DNA from 2 places in the Sellimonas catena genome. Region 2 is predicted to be linked to the other one. Evidence: riboswitches for the same ligand, from Rfam matches in the RefSeq annotation. Region 2 holds a riboswitch; the other holds the start of a gene.

Region 1 (8,971 bases), on a different contig from region 2:
TCAGCTTTTTCTTCTCCACCAATATTAGCGAAGAACTGATTGATATAATGAACTACTTTTAACATCTTTTTCTTCCTCCTTCACTATCTGGCGCTTAAGTAACCAAATCCTGTTTCGTTTGTTGCACCTGTAATTGCCTGGATTTCAACTTCGATTGTTCCGTCTTCACGTAAGCTGTGTTCGTTACCGCCGGCAATAGTGTTGACATAATCCAGAGTTCCGATTACTTTGTCAAGTTTCGGAAGTACGACTACCTGGTTTGCGTTACCGCCTGTTACAACTGCATCTGCTGCAACGTCAGCGTCAGCAAGTGACTGGGATTTTCCATCGCGTCCAGCATATTCGTCTGTGATGATGACAGTCTTAACGCCTTCTGCTTCAATTTTCTTACAGTTCATGATAAGGTCTGTATCCGGGTTACCGAATCCTTCCTGAGATACGATAACTGCATCCAGATCAAGAAGACGGCAAAGTTTTGCTGTCCAGTCAGAAGAACGCTGTTTGTCAGCAAGGTATACGTTTTCGTTTGTCAGGATCTGGCATACGAAGTTGATTGTCTTGCCGTGTTCTTCAAAGAGGTCATGTACAACCGGGTTGTTTTCGTGTACGTATGTAGGGTTCTTGTCACATGCAGATACACAGTTACCGGAAACGATTGCACCGTCCATTACTTCTGTCGGGTTGATGATTGTGGAAAGTGTTCTCTTTGCGTCAACGCCGTATACATATGTATCATGCAGAAGTCCCTGGCTCTGAAGCATCTGTACATATGCTACTCTCGGAAGTCCCGGAAGTTTTTCCATTCCTTCTTTGATTCCATATGTTTCATATACTTTTGTTTCATCCGGTGTGAGTTCTCTTGCGAGTTCACCAAGATATACAGCAACACGGAAACCTGCGAAACGTACAGCTGCTTCATATTCATGCTGTTTGATTCCGTCAACCGGCTCACATACAACTACAAAGTTGTTCAGTTTGGAGAATGGTGTGTAGTCAGCTCCCGGGCCTGTCATATCGATGATACCTTCCTGGAATCCGACAATCTTACCTGCTGTTACGACAGCCATTCCCTTTAATGCGTATGTTTTTCCTTCGCCGACTGTGTCAACTTTGGAAATAACTCCCGGGAAAACTCCTCCGCGTCCTTCAACCTTTACACGAGGTTCGATAACGTCTTTTACCGGTGTGATTCTTACGCTTTCTCCCGGTCTTGCGATGTCAAATTTTACGCTTTTGATGTGCTCGTCCTCAAGGACAACTTCTTTTACAGCTTCTTCGGATACATAAAGAACACCGTCTTCAATTTTAGACTCAGTGCCAAACTGGATGTCCTTGATAAAAATGTGTCCAACTTCTAATCTCACTGTAATTCCCTCCTTCTAAATAATGAAATCTATGCCCCAAAGTACCCCAGTACTTTATAGCCTTTTTCTTTTACCAGGCATCTGCCGACGGAAGTGCACTGGATATTAATGTGTAATCAATCAGCCTGAAATCTTCATAAACCTGCGGCGCATATTTATCCGATTTGAACTGAAACTTGCCGACGGAGGCAATGGCCCGTTCGATAATTTCAATTCCCATCAGGTCTGTCTCGCCGCTCTTTCGGGAAACCATTACTGATTTGTAAGGTGTTTCATTCGGCTTAACACTTCCGGAAAGCGGATGCGTTAAGAGCTTGTACCCTTTACATACTTCTTCTTTTACTTTTTTCAAAACATCTTCATATGAGCAGTCATAAAACTCCACATCATGATCCTGCCCGAGCTTTTCACGAACGAGCGGGTTGTTTGTTATAATTCTATAATCCTTCTTCATGGCTCCACCTATTAAAAAAGGACGGCTGACTTCCGCCGAAGCAGAATACAAGGCCGCCCTTCTGTCTTATGTATGTCATCCTGATATATTTGTCATACACGATTCAGAATGTGGTCCTTTCCCTGATCCTTTTGCCTGAAAGTTTCACCTTTGGTCTGTAAGGTTTGCATCTTCGGCGGTTCATTTGCGAACTCTCTCGCAGGAAAAATCATCCCACTATTCAATTGTCATATGCGCAGAATATGTCTTTCACAATTCTGTTTTGAGTATACCACATCGATTTATAGATTTCCAGCTTTTTATTCGATTTGCACATAGTTTTTTTCTATAAACCATTTCTCTTGGTCATGTTGATACGCTCTTTGTTATTTTTTCTTCTTTCTCTGAAGCTCAGGATGCTTCGGCAGGAAGTTTTTAAAGTAATCGTCGTGGGTCTTCTTGATCATGCCGCTCAATGCAAAGAGGGCGATAATGTTAGGAACAACCATCATACTGTTGAAGCAGTCTGCCATATTCCATACAAGGTCAACCTGTGCAAGAGAACCAAGTACTACGCATACACAAACGAGAACCGAATAAACCGGAACCGCTTTTGGTCCGAAGAGATACTTGATATTCGCTTCTCCGAAGAAATACCATCCGATAATGGTAGAGGAAGCGAAGAAGAACATACAGATCGCAATAAAGATCTCTCCGCCTTTTCCATAAAGAGTCGAATACGCAAACTGGCTGAGTGCCGCTGCAGAATAACCGCCTTCAACAATTTCGTATGACTTCGGAAGTGCCTGAGTTGTTACAATAACGAGAGCTGTCATTGTAAGAACGATAAACGTATCAATGAATACACCTGTCATTGCCACAAATCCCTGTTCTACCGGATGATCTACCTTTGCAACCGCATGCGCATGAGGTGTGGAACCCATACCGGCTTCGTTGGAGAACAGTCCTCGTGCAACACCTTTTGTAATCGCCTTGGAAACTGTAGCACCGATCGCACCGCCTGCGATGGCATCAGGTGCAAATGCGCCTACAATAATCTGCTCAAATGCCAGTGGAATATTTCTCCAGTTATAGATAATAATAATCAGAGAACCGACAATGTAAAGTGCCGCCATAAGCGGAACCATAAGCTCGGTAACTTTTGCAATACGTTTCATTCCGCCTGTGAAAATGAACAATGCAATAACTGCTACAACTACACCTGTGATCCACTGCGGAATACCAAATGCCGTATGGAAAGAAGATGCGATAGAGTTAGACTGAACTGCATTACCCATGAAACCAAGTGCGAAAATCAGAAGTACCGCAAAAATCGCTGCAAGTACTCTGCCGAATGTACCTTTGAATGCTGCGCGAATGTAGTAAACAGGTCCTCCTGTTATAATTCCGTCGCTGCCGACTTTCTTGTACTTCTGTGCCATAATTGCCTCGCAGTAGATCGTCGCCATGCCAAGGAATGCTGCCACCCACATCCAGAATACAGCACCTGGACCGCCGATCGCAATCGCTGTCGCAGCGCCTGCAATATTACCAGTTCCTACCTGAGCAGCAATCGCTGTCGCCAGCGCCTGGAAAGAACTCATTCCGTCTTTCCCTGCTTCTCCTTTTTTGGAAAACAATCCGCCGAATGTACGTCTCAGGCCTTCCGTGAAGCCACGAACCTGAATGAAACCGGTACGGATGGAAAACCAGATACCTCCTCCTACAAGTGCTACGATCAGGATATAGTTCGACAGATAGTCTTGAATAGTTAGTACGATGTTGTTCAATGTTTCCATAACAACCCCTCCTTTGCCCTATAGATGTTTTGAATATTTTTTCCTGATGTATCTATCATACCATTTTTAAGCTTAGTTTACAATAATTTAATGAATTTTATATATTTTTTGTTTATTTTATCCAGTTTTTATTTTATCTTTCTGCTTCAACACAAAAAAAGAAGGCGGAACCCCACTGTTTCAGGGGGTTCCAGCCTCCTTAAAATATGCATCTTAATTATAGTTTCTTTACTTTTTATGCACATTGCCAAATTTTTGTCATTTTGTTCTATACATTTATTTCCGCTTTTATTCCAAGCTCATCTTTATGCTGATCCAGTACCGGACGTACCACATTCGCAAGGAACGCCTCCACCTGCTCTTTCGCGCGTCCTGTATAGCAGGCCGGATCCATTGTCTTTTGAAGCTCTTCCAGCGTCAGGTTGAATGCAGGATCTGCCGCAATCAGTTCCAGAAGGTTATTGTCAAGACCTTTCTCTTTCACATTCTTTCCTGCTTCCATGGAAAGTTCGCGGATTCTCTCATGCAGTTCCTGACGGTCCCCGCCTGCCTTTACCGCATCCATCATGATGTTTTCTGTTGCCATGAACGGAAGTTCTGACATCAGACGCTTCTCGATGACTTTCGGATAAACGACCAGTCCGTCTACCACATTCAGGCAGAGATCCAGAATACCGTCAATGGCAAGGAATCCTTCCGGAATGGAAAGACGCTTATTTGCCGAATCATCCAGTGTTCTCTCAAACCACTGGGTAGCCGAAGTAATAGCCGGGTTCAGCGCATCGATCATCACGTATCTGGAAAGTGATGCGATTCTTTCACTTCTCATCGGGTTTCTCTTATATGCCATAGCCGAGGAGCCGATCTGATTCTTCTCAAACGGCTCTTCCACTTCCTTCAGATGCTGAAGAAGCCGGATATCGTTTGACATTTTATGTGCACTGGCAGCAATACCTGCAAGAATGTTCAGCACTCTTGTATCCACTTTTCTGGAATAAGTCTGTCCGGAAACCGGATAGCAGGCCGAGAAGCCCATTTTCTTCGCGATCATCGGATCAATTTTGTCGATCGTCTCCTGGTCTCCGTCAAAAAGTTCCAGAAAGCTTGCCTGTGTTCCGGTCGTTCCCTTGGAACCTAAAAGCTTTAATGTTCCGCTTACATACTCCAGATCTTCCAGGTCCATCAAAAATTCCTGGAGCCAGAGCGTTGCCCTCTTGCCTACCGTCGTCGGCTGCGCCGGCTGAAAATGAGTAAACGCAAGAGTCGGCTGCGCTTTATACTGATCCGCGAAGCCGGCAAGCTCATTGATTACATTGACCAGTTTCTTTCTGACCAGTTTCAATGCCTCTGCCATCACGATAATATCTGTATTATCTCCAACATAACAGGAAGTCGCTCCGAGATGGATGATTCCCTTCGCCTTCGGACACTGCTGACCATAAGCGTAGACATGGGACATAACGTCATGACGCACAAGCTTTTCCCTTTCTCTCGCAACATCGTAATTGATGTCATCCGCATGTGCCTTAAGCTCTTCGATCTGCTCGTCCGTAATAGGAAGTCCCAGTTCCTTTTCCGTTTCCGCCAAAGCGATCCAAAGTTTTCTCCACGTTCTGAATTTCATATCCGGAGAAAAAATATACTGCATTTCTTTACTTGCATACCGTTCTGATAATGGACTCTGATATCTGTCGTTCACTTTTCCATGCTCCTTTTCTTAGTTTCGGCCTGTCGGCCTTTTTGCATTCCTACTATACTACAGAACAAAGAGAAACGCAATATAATACGTTTCTATAGATAGCGGCGGTACTGATGCTTCCATTTCTCCAGGATCTCCGGCGCCGCTTCTTCTTTCATCCCGCTCTCCTTTTCTTCAATCATCTGCTCTACCCGGTCCGCCGTCCGGGAATAAGACGGATTTTCCTCGAGAAGTTTCCGGTATTCATCCTCCTGCATATATCTGGAGCAGGCATAGATATAGGCCGTCAGCATTGTCTCATCCTGACAGATCTCATATGCCTGTCTGTACATGGACGCTGCCTGCTCATAGAGAAGTTCCCTTCCGTAAGCTGCTCCAAGACATCCGTACACCTTGCCGTAAAACCGTTCTCCCGCGGATTCATCTCTCTCATCCTGCAGAATGGACAGATAGACAAGAATCGCAGATTCATATTCACCGCTTTCCAGCAGATTGTCCGCCTTATATTTTCTGCGTTCAATCTCTTTCTGATCCTTCAGTCTGTCCAGTACATTCCGGATATGTTCCATCTCCGGTTCCGAGTAAATTCTGGCATGCTCCAGAATGCGGAGCACGAACTGTTCAATGGTCCCCTTTTTCTGGATCAGATCTAGAAGTTCTCCTGCCAGTTCCCGCATATCCAGTTCCGAATACAGCCACTCGCAGATTTTTTCATTCATGATCGTATAATCAATCAGATAGAGATTATTGCAGAGATAGTAGCACAGTTCTTCTATTGTATAGATCTTTCTGTGAATGCGTGTAATCTTGTACGGTTGTGATGCTTTTTTGTTATGACAAAGAATTAAACTGCCCATTGGTACCTCCCAGATGAATTATTTTTTCTACCTTGAAGTCCGTAGCCGGGAAAAAGTCTCCAAATCCTGCATCTCTGAAGCTCAGCCGGCAGGTACGCTCGTCATCAAATTCCGTGCGGACAATCAGCTTCATGGAATATTCCTTCCGTTTCGGCATTCCCGCGAAGGAAACAGTCTCTACGTTCCACTGGCCTGTTGCAAGGGATTCGATATGAATTTCAATATCCTCAGTGTTTTCAAGGAGCACCTCCCATTCACGGGTATCTTCATACCAGTGTGTTCCGAACTCAACAATCGGATACCAGATATCCACCCCATCGATCCTCATTTTCAGGCAAATCTGCTCCATCAGCTTTGTTTCATCCAGATACGTCGGCACATCAAGAGAATTGGACCGTTTTTTCAGTCCGCAGTAGCAGGCTCCTTTGCTGTAGAGATTATTGCCGATAAAAGCCCTGCGTCCATTGCAAAGCACTTTCTGCGAATTCGGATACCAGTTGTTTTCAAATCCTTCTCCCGTCAGGTAAACAGAAGAAACATGCTTTTTATCAAACACTCCCTGAATAAAGTGCCGGAACCGTTCGTCCGCATTTCTGGCCTTGTCGACATTAAGCACAGGATAAACCGCTTTCAGCTCTTCCATCTGGGCTTCTGCAACCTTTTCCACGCTGACGAAATTCTCTTTTTCTCTCCGGTAGTCCGTATTCAGCTGCTTCAACATATACGCCTCAATCTTTTCCCGGTCACAGTAAAAGAGAGCAGACTCATACTGCCAAAGCTCTTTCGGCTGATAAAGCATATAATAACAGAAGCTTTCACGATAATCCATTGCATAGACCCGCGCTTTATCTACTCCCGCCTGCGCCCCTGCTTCTCTCAAAAATGTACGGATCTCCTGATCAATCCAGGGTACTGTAAACGAAACAAAGGTCACTTCTTTCTTGCGGAATGTCTGCAGTGTCAATTCAATAAATTTTCCAAGGAGCCATCTTGCCTCATAGACAGTCCCCTCTTTTTCAATCTGCTCATTTCTCTGCGCTTTCCGGTAAAGATCGGAAACCACCCACCCCTTGTCCATCATCGCTGCTCTCTGCGCTTCGCGCCCGAACATCCATGCTTCTTTATAATGTCCTACCATCAGCGGAATCTGGTAATTGTCAGCTGCCACTTCCAGTGTCTTGAGCTCATGCTTTTCTTCATCAAAGTAACTGATCTGACATCCGTTTTCATTCAGATCATATCCGATGATATATCCACCATTTTCCATCATGATCCCTCTCCTATTCTAGTATAACATAAATAATTCCTGTGACAGTTCCTTCTCACGGCTGTACTCATTCATGGCCTGTTTCAGGGCTTCTTTTGTAAGCTCCGACATATCATCAAGCCGTCCGTAAGTTCCGACAGCCGGTATTTCACCGTCAAGGCGGAGTACATGTTTTTCGGACACTGCCGTACTTCCATCCATCTTCAATTCCTTAAAGTAGTATTCGAGAATCTCATCGCTGTAAAGAATAAATGTCCTTACATGAATATCCTCATAAACAGCCGGCATAATTTCTTTCTGATACGGCTGTTCATCTTCCTGGTCTTTCGCTTTTCTGATCTTGTATTCAATTACAACCTGGCTTCCTTTTTTGGCCCGGTATTCAATAATGCTCTTATCATACAGCATCACCTCCTGCAGCCATGGCCTTGGATATTTCAGATAGAACTGAAAGACAGCCTGTTTTTCACAAAGTTCTCTTAAGAAACGTTTAAGCAGTTCCTCCGACGCGCTTTCCAGATCATGCTCTGAATAGTATTTTAAATATGAAATCCGGCAGATATCCGGAAGCTGCTCTCCAACAGACGCTTCCTTCTCCACAACTTTCCATACCGACTCTCCTGTCTGACGTTCCCGCATCAGATACTCCCGGGAGATATACGCAAGATACGCTCTGATCAGGCGGAAATACCCGTTTCCACTGTCATAGTAATCGCAGAAAATTTCCTCTTCTCCGAAAATATTTTCGGAAAAGACCATCTGTGTGATGATACGCTCTGCAATCTTGCCGGAAGGTACCCCCTCCTTTTTCGCCGCGCGCCACACCTGTTTCATATTCCTGGTAGCCCCACAGTAATACATGGAAAGATACGTCAGTGTCGTCCTGTCGAAATGGCCTCTCTGGAAGAGGACAAAACATACTTCCAGAAGAGTCTCCTCCTCTTCATATCCGTCTTCCTGAATTTTCTTCGTACAAAGATCAAAAATCTCCTCGTCCGCAAACAGCTCCATTCCATGTTTCTCGATATTCTCAAAGGAAAGCTCCGGAACCGGCACGGATTCTTCTTCCTGATCCGGTTTCTTTTCAAATTTTCTGCACAGTTCGACAAAACGCATCTCATAAAAAAGTCTGGTCGTTTCATATGGAATCGAATCGGTATAATGCCGTCCGTCCATGGATTCCCAGATAATTCTGGAATCTTTATCGTAGAGGAAAATCATCGCGCTGCCATCAACAACGCCGACTCTCTGGTGGATTTCCCCGTCTTCCTCAATCACCATGACAGACTTCATAAACGGGAGCTTTGTCCTGACTTCGTAAGCATGACAGATATCGTTAAGCGCTTCCAGCCTGTCTTCCGTCATATTTTCTTCCGTGCAGAATTTCTTATAGATAATCCGAAGCGGCTCATTGATATGGCGCTTCAGAAGCTGTTCCCACGCAAACGCCTCCATCTTGTCACGGTAGTAGGCGTAAATCTCTCCTGCCTCATCCTGAAACTGTATGATATTGGCATAAAGAAACGCTGTCTTTTCATAAGTAAGCGTATTC
Region 2 (8,971 bases):
TTCTATATATGTAAGTGTTTCCAACATGTCGCTTCACCCTATTCATCAAAATGCCAGCGCAGCACCGGATGTCTGGCTGCCTCCACTTCATCCAGCCGTGTAACCGGTGTGGTAACCGGAGCACGATGCAGTTGATCCGGATATTCCAGTGCCTGACGATACAGATTATGGAAGACCTCCAGCGCTTCATCCAGCGTTTCGCGTGATTCTGTCTCTGTCGGCTCGATCATCAATGCCTCGTCGACAATCAGCGGAAAATACATGGTCGGCGGATGAATGCCATTGTCAAGCAGTCCTTTGGCGATATCCATGGCGGAAATACCCGTCTTCTTTTTCAGATCGGCAAGGCTGATGACAAACTCATGCATGCAGCTCTTTCCGTATGCCGCCGGGAAGATATCCTTTAACCCGTTCATCATATAATTGGCATTTAATACTGCATTCCTGCCTGCTTCCGGGATGCCTTCTTTTCCAAGCGTCATCAGGTAGGAAAGGGCCCGCACCACGACGAGGAAGTTGCCGTAAAAGCTTTTCATTTCCCCGATGCTGTGTTCCGGTTTCTTCATATAATAATGCTCGTCTTTTTCCACAAGAACGGAAGGAAGGAACTCTGCGAGCAGTTCTTTACATCCTACCGGTCCGCTTCCCGGCCCTCCGCCTCCATGCGGGGTGGAAAAAGTTTTGTGAAGATTCAGATGGACAACATCAAATCCCATGTCTCCCGGACGGACCGTTCCCATTACCGCGTTCAGATTCGCCCCGTCATAGTAGCAGAGTCCGCCGCATTCATGGATGATTTCCGTAATCTCCAGGATGTGTTTTTCAAAAATTCCAAGAGTATTCGGATTCGTCAGCATGATTCCTGCGGTCTCTTCGTCCGCCGCTTCTTTCAGCTTTTCCAGGTCCACGCAGCCATCCGCGTCTGACGGAACACTGACCACTTTATAGCCTGCCATCACCGCGCTGGCCGGGTTGGTTCCGTGTGCGGAATCCGGCACCAGAATCTTCGTTCTCCTGGTATCTCCCCTGCTTTCGTGGTAGGCCCGGATCAGGAGAAGTCCCGTAAACTCGCCGTGGGCTCCTGCCGCCGGCTGGAATACCATCCGGTCCATACCGGTAATGGCGCAGAGATATTTCTCCGCCTTATCGAGTACTTCCAGGCATCCCTGTACGGTATGTTCCGGCTGAAGCGGGTGAATCCCGGTAAATCCCGGAAGTGCCGCTGCCGCCTCGTTGATCTTCGGGTTATATTTCATCGTACAAGAACCAAGCGGATAAAATCCATCGTTGACTCCGTGGGACTTTCTCGCCAGTTCACTGTAATGTCTGCTCAGATCCCCCTCTGCGATTTCCGGAAGATGGAGGGCTTTCTGTCTCTGGTCTTCCTGCGGAAGTCTGGTCTCTTCCACATCGCACGCAGGAAGCATGCTGCATCCGCGTCCCTGTCTGCTTTTTTCAAAGATTAACATCCCTGCACCTCCTTCAGAATCCGGATGACCTCATCCATTTCTTCTTTTGTATTCATCTCCGTACAGCACCAGAGAATCCGGTGCTCATCCAGCGGATATCCTCCCAGAATTCCGTGTTCCTCCAAAGCCTTCAAGGTCTCCCCTGCCGGCACCCTGGATTCCGTCACAAATTCATGGAAAAAGTTCCCCTGATTTTTCGTGCGGTATCCGATTTTCTCCAGCTCTCCTGCCAGATAGTGTGCCTTGGAGACACACTGCACCGCCGCCTCTTTCAGTCCGTCCGGTCCCATGGACGCCAGGTATACCGTCACCGCCAGTGCACAGAGCGCCTGGTTGGAACAGATATTGCTGGACGCTTTCTCTCTCCGGATATGCTGTTCTCTTGCCTGAAGTGTCAGCACATAACCGGTCTTTCCGTTTTTGTCTTTTGTCTGTCCGACAATTCTGCCGGGCAGCTTCCGCATCATCTTGTCCGTACATGCCATAAAACCAAGGTACGGTCCTCCAAATGCCAGTGGAAGTCCCATCGGCTGTCCTTCACCGACCGCCACATCCGCTCCGTATTCAGCCGGAGTTTTTAAAATGCCAAGGGAAACCGGATTGACTCCCATCACATATTTTGCCCCGTCTTCATGGGCAATCTGTCCAATTTCTTCTGCATCCTCCAGATTTCCGTAATAATTGGGATGCTGTATGTAAACACACGCCGTTTGTGCATCGATTTGTTCTCTGAGAATCTCTTTGTCCGTACGCCCGTCCTTTTCCGGAATCAGCTCCACCTGCATTCCATTTCCGTGGCAGTAGGTCTGCACCGTCCGGATCACATACGGGGAGGACGTCTGTGAAATCAGGACTTTCTGCCGTTTTCGTTCCCGGCACATGGAAACTCCTTCTGCGGCTGCAGAAGCGCCGTCATAGACTGACGCATTGGACGCATCCATCCCGGTCAGATCACAGATCATTGTCTGATATTCAAAGATGGACTGCAGAATTCCCTGGCTGATTTCCGCCTGATACGGGGTATAGGCCGTCACAAAATTTTCCTTGGATGTGATGTTTGTGACAGCTGCCGGGATATAGTGCCGGTACGCTCCGGCACCCCGGAAAATGGTAGGAAAGATCCTGTTCTTTCCGGCCATTTTCTCCATTTCTCTTCTGACAGACAGTTCCGGCATACCCGCCGGGATCTCAAGCTCCCCTTTCAGTCTGACTTCCTCTGGAATGTCCGCAAAGAGATCATCCATGTCAGAATATCCGGCCGCCTGCAGCATTTCCTGTCTTTCTTTCTCTGTATTCGGTACATAGCCGCCCATCCGAACTCACCGCCTCTCTGTTATTCTTTCTCGCTCTCTACAAACGCCTCATACTCCGCTCCTGAGAGCAGCTCTTCTTTTTCTGTGATGTCTTTCACTTTGATAAACCACGCATCATACGGAGCCTCATTGATATATTCCGGCTCATCCAGCAGTCTTTCGTTGATTTCACATACCACACCGGATACCGGAGAGTACACATCAGACACCGCTTTGACGGATTCCACATCGCCAAATGCCTCTCCTACCGTCACCTCATCTCCCTCTTCCGGAAGATTGACAAACACCAGATCTCCAAGCTCTGACTGGGCGTAGTCCGTCAGCCCGATCACTGCAACTCCGTCTTCCTCTTTTACCCACTCATGTGATTTTACATACTTTAATTCTTCTCTGATTTCCATATCCGTTTCTCCTTTTCTGATTTTTATTTCTGTCTTTTATAAAATGGAAGATCTACAACTTCCGCCTCCACGCTTCGTCCGCGCACGTCAACCTCCACCTTGTCTCCTGTCCTGACTGCTCCTGCCTTCACAAGCGCCATGGCGATCGGATATCCAAGGTACGGGCAGTGTGTGCCGGATGTCGTCGTTCCAATCTCTGTGCCTTCCAGCGAAACCTTCTGCTCTTCCCGGATAATGCCCCGCCCGGTCACTTTCAATCCGATCCGTTCTCTCTTTGGCTCTCCTGCTTCTTCCAGCGCCTTCTTCCCGATAAAATTTTCTTTTGCCATTTTTACGGCAAACTGAAGTCCCGCTTCCAGAGGAGTCACTTCTTCGTTCATCTCGTGTCCGTAGAGCGGCATTGCAGCTTCCATCCGCAGGGTATCTCTTGCTCCCAGTCCGCACGGGATCAGTCCTTCGTCTTTCCCGGCTTCCAGAAGCGCGTTCCACATCTGCGGCGCATATTCTGCCGCCAGATACAGCTCCACGCCGTCCTCACCTGTATAGCCGGTCCTGGAAACGATACAAGGGATTTCTGCCACCCTGCCATCAAACACTGCGTGATAATATTTCTCCGGAATACTCTCTTCGTCCGTCAGTTTTCTTAAAATCTCAAGGGCTTTCGGTCCCTGGAGGGCAAGCTGCGCATACTGGTCGGAAACATCTGTAAACGTCACGTTTCCGAACTGGTGATCCAGCATCCACTGGTAGTCCTTCTCCTTGTTTGCCGCATTGACAACGATCAGGTATTCTTCTTCGAATTTCCGGTAGACAATCAGATCATCCACCGTGCCTCCGTGTTCGTTGCACATCGGGCTGTACTTGGCCTGGCCGTCCTTGATCTTCGTATAATCATTGGTGAGAAGCATCTGAAGATTTGCCTTCGCATCTTCTCCCGTGCAGAGAATCTCTCCCATATGGGAAACATCAAAGAGCCCTGCCCGGGTGCGCACCGCCATGTGTTCCTTGATCACTCCTGTCGGATACTGCACCGGAAGAGAATAACCTGCAAACGGAACCATCTTTCCTCCGGCCTTTACATGTTCTTCATAAAGTGGTGTTTTTAATTCCATCTCCCGTGTCCTCCTTATTCATACAATGGATGTCTGCCGCAGATTTCATTGACTGTGCTGCGGATCTCGTCTGCCTTTGTATCAAAGTCTGTTGCCGCCATCTTGATCAGCTTTGCAATCGTTCTCATCTCGTCTTCTTTAAGCCCACGTGTTGTCACAGCCGGCGTTCCGATCCGGATGCCGCTTGTCACAAACGGACTTGCCGGGTCATTTGGCACCGCGTTTTTATTGACTGTGATATAAACCTCGTCCAGACGGCGCTGCAGTTCTTTTCCGGTAATGTTCATATTCTGGAGATCGACCAGCATCAGATGGTTGTCCGTTCCGCCGCTGACCAGATCAAAGCCTTCTTCCTTCAGTGCCTCGGCCAGTGCTTTTGCGTTCTTTAAAATCTGTTCCTGATAGGTCTTGAATTCCGGTTTTAACGCTTCCCCAAAGCAGACTGCCTTCGCGGCGATGATATGCATCAAAGGCCCACCCTGGGTTCCTGGAAATACCGCCTTGTTGATGGCCTTTGCGTGTTCTTCCTTGCACATGATTATGCCGCCTCTTGGTCCCCGCAGCGTCTTGTGGGTGGTCGTTGTCACCACATCTGCATAAGGAACCGGGCTCTGATGGAGTCCGGCCGCAACCAGTCCGGCAATATGCGCCATATCCACAAACAAAACGGCGCCCACTTCTTTCGCAATCTCCGCAAACCGGTCAAACCGGATCTCTCTTGGATATGCAGACGCCCCTGCAACAATCATCTTCGGTTTGCATTCCAGTGCTGTCTTTCGGATTTCATCGTAGTCCAGAAATCCTTCTTCATTGATGCTGTATGGTACAAAATGATAAAGAATTCCGGACATATTCACCGGTGAGCCGTGGGTCAGGTGTCCGCCATGGTCCAGATTGAGTCCCATCACCGTATCTCCCGGCTTCAGAAAGGCCTGATAAACCGCAATATTGGCGCTTGCCCCCGAATGTGGCTGCACACAGGCATGTTCGCATCCAAACAGCTGTTTTGCACGCTCGATTGCCAGATTTTCAATCACATCTACATATTCACAGCCTCCGTAATACCGTTTCCCCGGATATCCTTCCGCATACTTGTTTGTTGGTACTGTCCCCATCGCAAGCATCACCGCCGGGCTTACTACATTTTCCGATGCGATCAGCTCCAGATTTCTTCTCTGCCTTCCAAGTTCCTGTTCCAGAGCCCCGCCGACTTCCGGATCGTACTCTTTGATGTAGTTCGTAACATCTCCTACCATACTCATACGTATTTCCTCCTCAAATCAATATTCTTGCTTTTTCTGTCGATACGGATTCCGGCCGAAAATCCGGGGCAACAAAAAAAGCAGATCAAGTAACTTCTCCATCATGAGAAGTCCTTTCATCTGCCTCTGTCCTTTTACCTGAAAGATTATCCAGCAGTGCTGTGCTGCACGCCAGATTACTTCTTCGGTACAATCATATTGTTCTCCAGAGTGTTGTCCGAACCTGTTCCTTTTGCCTGAGAGTTTCTTGCATGCCCCTTCGGCTCCGGCTATCATTCCCGCGCCGCACACTGCGCCATAGTGGTATCTCACAGGTTCATCATTCAACTTTAAAGTTATTATAAAATTCACACACTCCAGAGTCAAGTGTTAAAAAATAAACTTATCAGTTAATATTTTGACAGTTATTTTGTGGACAATTTCTTCTTGTTTATCGCTTTTTTCTATGCTTTTTCCTCTTTAGCCAAGTGCCAGGCACCAAAGCGGAAGTGTCAGAAGCGACAACAGGGTACTGAGGAAAATCATCCCTGTCGCGTACCGTTCATCCCCGTGGTACTTGGAAGAAAGAAGCGCCGTTGTGACCGGAGCCGGCATTCCGGACATGATTACGGTAATCCCCCGCAGCACCGGATTCACCGGAAGAGGAGCTGTCACGGCAAATACAACCGCCGGGATCAATACGAGGCGGACTGCCGCATAAAATACCATGGTGCGGTCAATCAATCCTCTTGGATCCATCTCCGCCAGCATCATTCCGATCAGCATCATACTCATCGGCGTATTGGCGCTGCTCAATCCCTCCACCGCCCGGGTAAAGAAGTCCGGCCAGGATACCGGAAGAAACATGACGATCAGCCCCAGATAAATCGAAACAATGCAAGGATGAGTGACAACCTTTTTCAGCACATTCTTTTTCCGGCCCGGCAGAAAGCAGGAGACGCCAACCGACCACATGACCACCCGGACCGGGAGCATGAAGACTGACGCATACAAAAGCCCGGACGTCCCGTAAATACTTTCAATTACCGGATTTCCCAGAAAGCCGCCGTTAGAAACAATCGTCCCGTACCGGAGCGGCTTTCTCTTTTCCTCATCTGTTTTTTTGTACAACAGAAACGCTGACGCCACAGATATCATATTATACAGCACGGATAACAGCACCGTCATGACAACCGGCTTCCAGACATCATGATGGGGCTGTACAAGAAACGCATGAAAAATGTTAAACGGCAGCAGCACATACAGACACAGATCCACCATGTTCAACCTTCCTGTCGTGCCTACTATTCCTCTTTTTCTTACGATAAATCCAACGATCACAAAGAAGAACATCATCCCCTGCATCGTCAGCATATTTTCAAATACCATCCGCCTGCTCCTACAATCCGATCCGGTCCGCAATACCGCGCATTGCTTCCAGTGCAATGTCGATAAATTCGTCAAAATCCATGCCCGTAAATTCAATCGCTTCCATATAGTCGCGGTTGGCACCGGCTGCAAACCGAAGCTCACGGAAACGTTTGAGCACAGATTTATGTTTGACGCTTGCAATCTTTTTATCCGGATAGATCTGAGCAATGGCTTTCAAAAAACCGCTCATCGGATCGGATGCAAGAATCGCATACTGAAGTTTTGTTTTTGCTTTCACACCGCTTTCCGGATTGTGGGCACAGATCGCGTCAAACAGTACCGGATCGTCAATTCCTTCCTTCTTCAGGATTTCCACTGATGTCGGTCCATGGGTCTCCGGGTGCTCCTTCCATTCACAATGTTCCTCATCCAGATCATGAAGGAGCCCCACCACGCCCCAGTATTCTACTTCTTCAGGAGCAAGCTTCTCTGCGACTCCCCGCATGATCGCCTCCACTGCATAAGAATGCTCCAGATAGCGTTCTCCTTCCATGTATTTATGTAAAATCTCGTATGCCTGATCACGTGTAACCGCCATTGTTCTTTCCTCCTGAATCTATTCTTTGAATTATGTTACTGTGCCAGTGTTCCCATCGGATCCCACGGATTCAGATGAACCGGTTCCCCGGCCGCTTCCTCAAGCTGCTCTTTTGTCAAATATTTTTTATTGATCACTGCCTGGTATACATACCGGTCAAACCAGTCCGCACTCATCAGATAGTATCCTTTTTCCCCGTGCTCATCACTCCAGCTGTTCTGGATTTTCCATTTCCGTGCATTGCCTTCTTCGTCCAGATCTACGCCGGTAATCACCATCGCATGGTTCATTGCGCTTTCCCGGTAGTCCAGTCCGGCACCTTTTTCCATATCAAACTGCATGCCGTAGGTACCTTCAAAATCATAGCACTCCGTGCACCAGAGTCCCATGTCTCTTTCGCCGTATTTGCCGACATCACTTCCGAACCAAACGACCTCGCCGTCAGAAAGCTGACGGATAATCAGGCTTTTCAGCGTGTCCATCGGCAGATTGTAGTAACGCACCGGCGCACCTTCTGCGACATTTCCAAGATAGTCAACGGTGTAGCTCTTTCCAAACGGTTTATCTTCGGTAGGTGAATTGATGATGCTGACATAATCTTCACGAAGCTTCAGTCCCACATATTCTTCATAGAATGATTTTGGTGTCAGGTCACGTACTACATGGTATTTCTTATCCTTATCCACATATTCAAAGTCAAATTTCTTCGGCGGATTTCCGAAGCACATGCACAGGAAACTGTAAATCTCAGACATCATCGCTTTCTTTTCTCCCTGCACGTCTCCTCCGCTTCTGACTGTCTCACGAAGTTTTTCCGCACACAGGCGCAGTCTGGAATTCAGAAGGGCGTTCATCGCTCCTGTATTGCTGCTCTGATACGTCTCCTCCATTGCACTCTTCGGAACAACCCCGTACTTTTCCACAAGGTTGACAAACATATCCCACTGTCCTCCGTCTCCTACGCCTTCAGAGAGAATGTGGCATACAGTCCGGTCATCTGTCGGACGGTCCGCCAGATCAATAATGCTCTCAAGCATGTAATTTGCCTTTTCAAACTTGTCCCAGAATGCCGTATAGTTCTGAGAAAGCTCAAATTTATCCAGATTACATTTCTTCGCTGTTACTTCTCGCAGCACATTCAGTGCAGAGAAAATCCAGCACCGTCCGCTGGATTTCTGATTCGTCACCGGAAGCGTCGGAATATCAATCGAAAACGCATACTGTGAGGAGGCAAGTCCCGCATGACAGAAAGCCGCATCCTTTACCGAATGTTTATAAAGCGCGTTCGTCATCGCACGGCAGAGCGCACTGCCCGCATACTTCTCCTCAAAGCCTGAAATATCATCTGTTGTCAATCCTTGAAACTGATTCATTTTTCATCATCCTTTCCCTTTTTCTTTTGTCTTTACCCTATAGTATAGCACGAATTTGAAAACGGCGAAATACCCGACACTTGCTTTACAGGG

What was found. A riboswitch is a leader RNA that binds a small molecule or an ion and turns the genes downstream of it on or off. The one in region 2 is predicted to bind glycine.
Region 1: another riboswitch for glycine. It lies ahead of Selli1_RS00410 (GrdX family protein); the one in region 2 lies ahead of glyA (serine hydroxymethyltransferase).

The regions. Positions count from the first base shown of each region.
Region 1 is NZ_BSBO01000001.1:69,399-78,369, forward strand. It holds gene grdB (glycine reductase complex selenoprotein B) at 1-65, opposite strand, end outside; gene Selli1_RS00405 (glycine/sarcosine/betaine reductase component B subunit) at 84-1,364, opposite strand; gene Selli1_RS00410 (GrdX family protein) at 1,435-1,818, opposite strand; glycine riboswitch at 1,932-2,029, opposite strand; gene Selli1_RS00415 (alanine/glycine:cation symporter family protein) at 2,184-3,596, opposite strand; gene purB (adenylosuccinate lyase) at 3,865-5,295, opposite strand; gene Selli1_RS00425 (hypothetical protein) at 5,388-6,152, opposite strand; gene Selli1_RS00430 (DUF5716 family protein) at 6,127-7,422, opposite strand; gene Selli1_RS00435 (DUF5717 family protein) at 7,438-8,971, opposite strand, start outside.
Region 2 is NZ_BSBO01000003.1:134,508-143,478, reverse strand. It holds gene Selli1_RS02640 (lipoate--protein ligase) at 1-27, opposite strand, end outside; gene gcvPB (aminomethyl-transferring glycine dehydrogenase subunit GcvPB) at 39-1,469, opposite strand; gene gcvPA (aminomethyl-transferring glycine dehydrogenase subunit GcvPA) at 1,463-2,782, opposite strand; gene gcvH (glycine cleavage system protein GcvH) at 2,803-3,183, opposite strand; gene gcvT (glycine cleavage system aminomethyltransferase GcvT) at 3,207-4,295, opposite strand; gene glyA (serine hydroxymethyltransferase) at 4,310-5,551, opposite strand; glycine riboswitch at 5,674-5,776, opposite strand; gene Selli1_RS02610 (AEC family transporter) at 6,017-6,925, opposite strand; gene Selli1_RS02605 (HD domain-containing protein) at 6,936-7,505, opposite strand; gene Selli1_RS02600 (C1 family peptidase) at 7,541-8,878, opposite strand.